Regions from separate parts of the Microbacterium sp. 20-116 genome, predicted to be linked through region 1. Evidence: predicted binding sites of a transcription regulator. Region 1 holds the regulator's gene; the other holds the start of a gene.

Region 1 (4,420 bases):
GTCGACACCGCCGAACAGGACGAAGTTGGTCCACGACTCGTGGGCCGTATAGCCCAGCGCCGACACCGTCGCCGAGATGCGGTCGCGTTGCGCCACGATGTCGTCGACCATCGACAGCATCGTCTCGGCGTGGCTGAGAGCCGCGGTCGCCGCCGCCTGCGTGAGAGCACTCAGGTGGTAGGGAAGACGGACGAGGCGGAGAGCGTCGACCAGCGCGGGGTCGGCCGCGAGGTAGCCCACCCGGGCGCCGGCGAAGGCGAAGGCCTTGCTCATGGTGCGCGAGACGACCAGCCGCGGGCGGTCAGGGAGCAGAGAAACCGCCGACGGCTCGTCCCGCGGGGCGAACTCCTCGTACGCCTCATCGACGATCACGATGCCGTCGGTGGCGTCGTACACCGCCTCCACCACATCGAGGCGCAGAGGCGTTCCCGTCGGATTGTTCGGCGCACAGAGGAAGACGACGTCGGGCCGCTGCTCGCGCACCTGCGCCGCAGCTGACGCGGGCGAGAGGGTGAAGTCGTGCTCCCGTTCCCCGGTGACCCAGCGCGCACCCGTGGCGCGCGTGAGGATCGGGTACATGGAATAGGTGGGAGCGAAGCCCATCGCCGTACGGCCGGGGCCACCGAAGGCCTGCAAGATGTGCTGGAGCACTTCGTTCGAGCCGTTGGCCGCCCAGATCTGTTCGGGGTTCAGGCCGTGTCCGAGATATCCCGCAAAGGCCTCGCGCAGTCCGGTGAACTCGCGGTCGGGGTACCGGTTGACGTCCCGAAGCGCCCGAGCGACGGCGTCCAGGATGTCGTCAGCCACCTCGGACGGAACAGGATGCGTGTTCTCGTTCACGTTGAGCGCCACGGGCAGTGCAGCCTGCGGGGCTCCGTACGGGGTCATACCCCGCAGATCGTCGCGAAGAGGAAGGTCGTCGAGGCGTACGGTCACCTCACCCATCGTAGGCGTCGAGCGGAGTCGAGGCGCACGAGCCGCGACCCGCCGTTCAGGCCGCGGGGGCGTACTCGGCGGGGATCGCGATGCGCTGACCCGCTGACACCGAGCCGCCGGGCAGAGCGTTGAGGCGCGTGATCTCTGCCACCACGTCGCGCGGGTCGGCGGAGGGGGCCACGTCTTCGGCGATGGACCACAGGGTCTCGCCGCTCATGACGGTGATCTCGGTGAACGAACCGGCGGGAGCGCCGGCGTCGCCGGAGGCGAGGGCGGATCCGCCACCGACGATCGCCACGGAGAGCACGGCGACGATCGGGAGGGAGATAAGGAACGCCACGACACGGCGGCCGCGCGCGGTGATGCGCAGGCGAGTAGACGGGGCGGTGAGGGCGATGCTGCTCATGATGTGCTCCTTGGTGGGGAGAGATTCGCACCCCACCCTCGGCCGGGAGGGCGGTGGTGCGAATCTGTATTCCGAATCTATATTCGAACCTGTTCGAGTGTCAAGACCTCGTGTATCGCAGACGAATCGAACGCGACACGCGTGGGCCTCCGTGTCAATCGGGTCGTCGACCGGATACGGTTTCGACACGGAGACCTCATCACCAACCTCCGACATTCGAATTTCCGCCGTGGTTTGCGCGGCGCGAGGGGAGCACAGATGACCGACGCGACGACCGCCGCCGGCCGCGAACGGCCGCAGACCCGGCGGCGCAAGAATCTCAGCGACAAGCAGCTGGCGATCCTCGAAGTGATCCAGCGATCCATCGCGCGGCACGGGTATCCGCCGAGCATGCGCGAGATCGGCGACGCGGTCGGGCTCAAGTCGCTCTCGAGCGTCACCCACCAGCTCAACCAGCTAGAGCTCAGCGGCTACCTTCGCCGCGACCCCGGCAAGACGCGCGCGATGGAGGTGCTCATCGACCTCCCCGGCGCCGCCGCGGAGAACCCCGCCGACGCCGCTCCCGCCCTCGGCGACGCCGCCCTGGTGCCCCTCGTCGGTCGTATCGCAGCCGGCGTGCCCATCACGGCCGACCAGCAGGTCGAGGAGATCTTCCCCCTCCCGCGCCAGCTCGTCGGCAAGGGGGAACTGTTCATGCTCAAGGTCTCGGGCGAGTCGATGATCGACGCGGCCATCTGCGACGGCGACTGGGTCGTCATCCGGTCGCAGGCCACGGCCGAGAACGGCGAGATCGTCGCCGCCATGCTCGACGGCGAGGCGACGGTCAAGACCTTCCGTCGGCGCGACGGCCACACGTGGCTGCTCCCCCGCAACAGCGCGTTCGAGCCGATCCTCGGCGACGAGGCCGTCGTCCTCGGTCGTGTCGTCGCGGTGCTGCGTACCGTCTGAGCCCGACGACTCGAGGCCGGATGCGAACCCAAAGGTGGCATCCGGCCTCTTCCGTTCCACGCGGGTGGATGTCGTAGGCCCTGCCTAGGCTGGGGTCATGGCTGACACCCTCCCCTACGGTTCCTGGCCCTCCCCGATCACGCCCGAGTCCGTCGCGCAGGCGTCACCGCGCGTCGACGGGGCTCGGCTCGTGGGCGACGAGATCTGGTGGGGCGAGTCCCTCCCCCACGAAGCCGGTCGTGTCGCGGTGAAGCGTCGCCGGGCCGACGGCTCCGTAGAGACGGTTCTCCCCGCACCCGCCAACGCCCGCTCCGCCGTCCACGAGTACGGCGGCGGTGCGTGGACCGCGTCCGACGATGGCGAGCTGTACTACGTCGAGAAGACCGACCAACGCGTGTGGGCGCTTCGCCCGGGCGGGACCGCGCGACCCCTCACTCCCGCCGACGACGCCGTACGCCACGGCGGCCTCCGCTGGGAGCACGGGGTGCTCCTCGCCGTCCGCGAGACACACGGTGCGTCCCGCGTGCCGCGCCGCGAGATCGTGCGCATCCCGCTCGACGGCGCGACGGAGGTGCTCGCCGAGGGCAGCGACTTCCTCGCGCAGCCCGCCCTCTCCCCCGACGGCCGTCGTCTGGCCTGGATCGTGTGGAACCACCCCGACATGCCGTGGGACGCCACGACCCTCCGTGTCGCCGACCTCGAAACGGGGGTCATCCTCGACGTGGCCGGCGGGGAACGACGCGCACCGCTGCAGCCCGTCTGGATCGCGGACGACGAGCTGCTCTACGCCGACGACCCCGAGGGTCGCTGGAACCTCTTCCGCCGTCCTCTCGATGGCGACGCCCAGCCCCTCGCCCCGGCCGATGCCGACACCGGCGGAGGCCTGTGGGTGCTCGGCACCCGCTGGTTCGGCGCAGCCGCCGACGGACGCGTCGTCGCGGTCCGCACGAACGGGGCAGACGAGATCGTCGAGATCGCCCCCAGCGGCGTGCGCCCGATCGACGTGCCCGTCGTCGCGGGGGCCGCGATCGACGACGTCCGAGGCTCGCGCGTCCTCGTCTCGGGGTCCGATGCCCGCGGACGCTCGGGGCTCTGGCTCGTCGACCTCGACTCCGGCGCGGTGGAACTCGTCACCGGCGGTTCCGGCTCGTGGGGAGACGAATGGATGCCGGCAGCCCGCGCCCTGTCCACCGACGGACCCCATGGCCCGGTGCACGCCTTCGCCTACGCCCCCACCAACCCCGGCGTCGCGCCGGCCGCGGGCGAGCGCCCGCCCTACGTCGTACTCGTCCACGGCGGACCCACCTCGCACGTGGGCCCCGCCCCCTCGGCGAAGACGGCGTTCTTCACCAGTCGCGGTATCGGCGTCCTCGACGTCAACTACGGCGGCTCGACCGGGTACGGCCGCGCGTACCGAGACCGGCTGAGGGGCCAGTGGGGCGTGGTCGACGTCGACGACGTGGCGGCCGCCGCATCCGCCCTCGCCGAGGCGGGGCTCGCCGACCCTGATCGTCTCGCCATCGCGGGTGGCTCGGCGGGCGGCTGGACGGTGCTGGCTGCCGTGACCCGCACCGACGTGTTCTCGGCCGGCATCTCGCGCTACGGCGTCGGAGACGCCCGGGCCCTGGCGGAGGACACGCACGACTTCGAGGCCCGCTACCTCGATGGCCTCATCGGGCCCCTGCCCGAGGCCGAGGCGGTGTACCTCGAGCGCTCGCCCCTGGGGCGCCCGGAGCTCTTCCGTGTACCCCTGCTCATCCTGCAGGGCTCGGAAGACCGGGTGGTCCCGCCGTCGCAGGCCGAGGCCATCCGCGATGCTCTGACCGCACACGGCGTGCCGCACGCCTACGTCCGCTACGAGGGCGAGGGCCACGGGTTCCGACGGTCCGAGACGGTGATCGACTCGCTCGAGCGCGAACTCGGCTTCCTCGGCGCGGTGTTCGGCTTCGAGACACCGGGCACTCCGGCGCTCGAGCTCGGCTGAGTCCGCGCGGGACGCAACGGACGCAGACGCCGCTGCACGCGGAGCGGCCCCGCGTCCGAGAGGACCCACCGCTCCCCCGGGAGAGGCGACGGGCCCCCGCGCCTACGCGCAGGGGCCCGTGACGCCGCCTCGGGTCAGGCTCCGAA
Region 2 (4,420 bases), on a different contig from region 1:
GACGGGCCTTCGAAACGTCACGCCGACGCAGAGCCTGACGAATCCGCTGACCCTCGTCCAGGTCGCGTCCGCGGTGAAGGACGTGCCGTTCGAAGACATCGTCTTCGTTCAGTATCCGACCGTCACCGCCCGCTCGGATGCCAATCGCGTGGAGCCCGACGACGCCGCGGCCGAGGTGCTCTGGGACGCGTTGCGCGAGAACCGTTCCATCGAAGTGACCGGAGGGGTGTCGGTCAACGACGGTACGGTCATCGCCGAACCGACCCCGGGAGAGCAGGTGTCGCCCACGGAAGATCCCGCGGTCGAGCCGGGCGAGGTCGATCCCCGCACGGGCGCCATCGCCCTCCCACCCGCCATCACCGGCTCTAGCGCCGCGCAGCAGACCTGCAGCGCGGGTGTCGTCAACTGAGTCAGTAGGTCGGCGCGGCCGGCAGCCCGAAGAACTCCTCGAGGGTGGTGAAACCGCCCTCGTGATACGCGCGGGCGAGCTCCGAGCCGATGTAGCGCAGGTGCCAGGCCTCGGGCTCGTAACCGCTGACGCTCTCGCGACCCTCGGCGTACCGGGTGATGAAGCCGTACTCCCACGCGTGATCGCGCACCCACGCGCCCTGCGGCGACGCCGCCACGTCGTCGAGGGTCTTGCACGAGCCCTTGCACGGGACGATGTCGACGGCCATCCCCGACTGGTGTTCGCTGTAGCCGGGCCGCGCGCTCTCTCGATCCGCTTCGGCGACACCCCCGACTGCCACCCGCCCGGCGTAGGTCGACTTCTGCGTCGTGTACGAGCGGTAGGCGCTGAGGTAGCCGATCTCGCCGACGCCGGCGTCGGCCGCCGCTTTCACGAGCGAGGTAAGAGCGCGCGCGGCGGGAGCACGCAGGGCCGAGTCCTCGAGGGCGCGCACATCGGCGGGCATGACGAGGTCGCCGGGCTGGTAGTCGACCGGGTCGTACGGGCGCTGCTTGTTGACGACGAGCCACTCGCGGTTCGGGTCGGAGAGCGAGACGCAGGGGGCGATCCCGGATGCCACCGCTGCGCGGAAGGCCCCACCGCCACCGGCGGCGTCGATGACGGCGGCGTCGTCCCCCGCGGCGAGCGCGGTCGTGAAGGCGGGATCGTCGCACGGTGTCGCCGTGGCGGCGACGGCGGCGAGCTGGGGCACGGGGATGCCGTCGTCGGCGACGGCCGGAGGGCCCGCGATCTGCGCGACGGCATCGCTCGCCGACTCGGGTAAACCCCCCGAGGCGGCAGCACCGACCGCGATGGCGCACCCGGCGATCACGACGACGGCCGCGGCCACCCCCGCAAGGCGGCGTCGGAGGAAGACGGGAGCGAGTCGACGGATGCCACGGGTCTCGGACGCTCTTTCCTGAGGGGCGTCGGCATCGCGGCGCAGCGCGCGACGTGTCGATGCCGCGGCGGGGGCGTCGTCGGCGACGACATCAGGAAGGGTGAGGGCCGCGGTCGCGAGCCGCTCGGCCTCCGCGCGCGCGGCGCGGCGGGGCGAGGTCTCGGGGTCGTGGCTTGTCACCCCTCCATTGTCGCGGGTGCATCCTGAACGGTCGACCCGGGTGGGGTCGGGGCGCGGGTCTCGAACCTGGACTCGAAAGGACCAGGCACGGTGTTGCCGGATCGTCGAACATGTGTTCGACTGTTCTCATGAGATGGCAGGGTCAGCAGCTGGGGGTGGACGACACGGCGGCGCTCCCGGGCATGGAGCGGATGGACGGCCTCGTCCGCTCGGTGACGACGCCGGAGTTCGCCGGGATGACGTTTCACGAGGTGCTCTGCAAGAGCGCGCTGAATCGCGTCCCCGGTGCCTCGGCCATGCCGTTCGACTGGACCGTGAACCCCTATCGCGGCTGCAGCCATGCGTGTTCGTATTGCCTGTCCCCGGACACCCTCATCTTGAAAGCGGACGGCCGACAGGTCCCCCTGTCGCAGATCCGTGTCGGAGACGAGATCATCGGCACCGAGGGGGGATCGCGAGACCGCCGTTATGTGCAAACGACCGTTCGCGCGAAGTGGAGCACTCGCAAACGCCTCCATCGCGTCACCCTCGCGGACGGCACCGAGATCGAGTGCAGCGCAGACCACCGGTTCCTGACGGAGCACGGATGGAAACACGTCACCGACTCCCCCGTCGCGGGCCGACAGCGCCCCCACCTCACGGTGTCGAACCGTCTGCAGGGTTTCGGAACGGGCGCCCCTCCCTCCGTGGAAGCGCCGGATCCGGACTGGCGCAAAGGGTATCTGACGGGCATGGTGCGCGGTGACGCGGCGATCTCCCACAAGACCCACGACGACGAGAATCGAGTCCGAGAAATCCACCGATTTCGCCTCGCCCTGGCCGATCGTGAGGCGCTCGATCTCGCAAAGGAGCTTCTCGAACAGATCGGCATCGTCACGATGGTCCGCCCCGTCTCCGTGCCCGCTCATCGCCGGCCCATGACGGCTCTTCACACGGCGAAGACGGACGATGTCGCGCGCCTCGAGGACTACGTCGCGATACCGCGGACGCGAAGCCGGGAGTGGATGGCTGGCTTCCTCGGGGGCATCTTCGACGCGAAGGGCTCTGACTCGGGCGAAATCCTGCGCATAAGCAACGCGAACGACGAACTTCTCTCGTTGGCCGAAGAGGCCTTCGCCGCGTTCCGATTCGATACCGTTCGCGAACCCTCTCGCCCGGGCACTATGTCGGATGTCCGCCTGCGCGGAGGGCTCGCCTCGAGACAACGATTCTTCGATATCGCCCACCCGTCCATCACGCGCACACTCGATGTCTGCGGGACAACGGTCGAGACCAGCGTGGACGTGAGAGTCGTGAGCATCGAGGACATCGGCTACGACATCGACATGATCGACATCACGACGGACACCGAGGATTTCGTCGCGAACGGCGTCATCAGCCACAACTGCTTCGCTCGCAAGACCCACGAGTACCTCGACCTGGACTACGGGGCCGACTTCGACTCGCAGATCGTGGTGAAGGTGAACGTGGCCGACGTCCTGCGCACCGAGGTGCGCCGGGGGTCGTGGGCGCGCGAGCCCGTGATGCTCGGGACGAACACCGATCCCTATCAGCGCGCGGAGGGTCGGTACCGCCTCATGCCCGACATCGTCGGGGCCCTCACCGACAACGGCACACCCTTCTCGATCCTCACCAAGGGCACGCTGCTTCGACGGGACCTCCCTCTGCTCGCCGAGGCCTCGAAGCAGGTGAAGGTCACGCTGGCGATGTCGATCGCCGTCTTCGACGACGTCCTCCAGCACTCGATCGAACCGGGCACGCCCAGTGCCGAAGCCCGGCTCGAGACCGTGCGCGCGGCGACCGCGGCAGGATTCCGGGTGACGGTGTTCCTCATGCCGATCATGCCGCACCTCACCGACTCGATCGCCGCCCTCGACGACGCCCTCGCGCGCATTCGCGAGGCCGGTGCCGCACGCGTCGTCTACGGCGCACTCCACCTTCGCCCCGGTGCGAAACAGTGGTTCTTCGACTGGCTCGAGCGCGAGCATCCGCACCTGGTCTCGTCGTATCTCGGGCTGTACCCGGGGGTCTCGACGACGGCCCCGAAGGCCTACCGCACGTGGCTCGGCAAGCGCATGCGGCCACTCCTGCGCATGCATCGTCTCGACGGGTGGGACGAGGACGACCATCCTCGTGGCCGACCGCAGCCGGGATTGGCCGCGAGGACACCGCCCGCCAGCAGCCTCGGCCCGGTCCGTGTCACCGGCGTTCCGGCATCCGGTCGTCCCCGTGTCGCCCCGGCCAGCGAGCCGACGTTGTTCTGAGGGCCGGCCAGCGGCGCGGGGGCTCGACGGTTCTCGCGGTCCCGGCATCCCGAGGATGCACGAAGCCCCCGTCGCTGAACGTGACGGGGGCTTCGAGCGACGGGTTACGCGTCGACGTTCGAGAGCTGACGACCCGAGAGCTCCTCGAGCACGTCGTCACCGAGCGCGGTCTCTTCGAAGGGAGCCTGGATCTCGGCGCGGTCGAGCAGCTCGGTCATCCGACGGCGACGCTGACGCGTGATCAGCGTGACCACCGTGCCGGCGCGACCCGCGCGGCCGGTGCGGCCCGAGCGGTGCAGGTACGTCTTGTACTCGTCGGGAGCGTCGGCCTGGATGACCAGGTCGATGTCGTCGACGTGGATGCCGCGAGCGGCGACATCGGTGGCGACGAGCACGTTGACGCGACCCGAGGTGAGCTTCTCGAGGTTGCGCGTGCGCTTCTGCTGGTTGAGGTCGCCGTGCAGAGCGACCGCGGCGATGCCGGCGTCGTCGAACTGCTCGGCGAGCATCTCGGCGTAGGCACGGGTGCGGGCGAACACGAGGGTCTTGCCCTCGCGGTCGACGAGCGAGTCGAGGATCTGCGCCTTGTCGCGGTGCTCGATGACGAGGACGCGGTGTTCGATGGTG

Evidence for each region. Region 1 encodes LexA, which represses DNA repair genes until DNA is damaged. Its sites were predicted from a motif close to TCGAACANNTGTTCGA; they were not measured.
Region 2: the regulator LexA is predicted to act here: its motif matches at 1,634-1,649, upstream of AB6V29_RS08835 (intein-containing Rv2578c family radical SAM protein).

What each region holds. Positions count from the first base shown of each region.
Region 1 is NZ_JBFYGP010000005.1:91,734-96,153, forward strand. It holds gene AB6V29_RS11330 (histidinol-phosphate transaminase) at 1-945, opposite strand, end outside; gene AB6V29_RS11335 (LysM peptidoglycan-binding domain-containing protein) at 992-1,342, opposite strand; gene lexA (transcriptional repressor LexA) at 1,601-2,290, shown strand; gene AB6V29_RS11345 (prolyl oligopeptidase family serine peptidase) at 2,388-4,274, shown strand; gene hflX (GTPase HflX) at 4,409-4,420, opposite strand, start outside.
Region 2 is NZ_JBFYGP010000003.1:311,380-315,799, forward strand. It holds gene AB6V29_RS08825 (LCP family protein) at 1-409, shown strand, start outside; gene AB6V29_RS08830 (M15 family metallopeptidase) at 411-1,529, opposite strand; gene AB6V29_RS08835 (intein-containing Rv2578c family radical SAM protein) at 1,658-3,793, shown strand; gene AB6V29_RS08840 (DEAD/DEAH box helicase) at 3,898-4,420, opposite strand, start outside.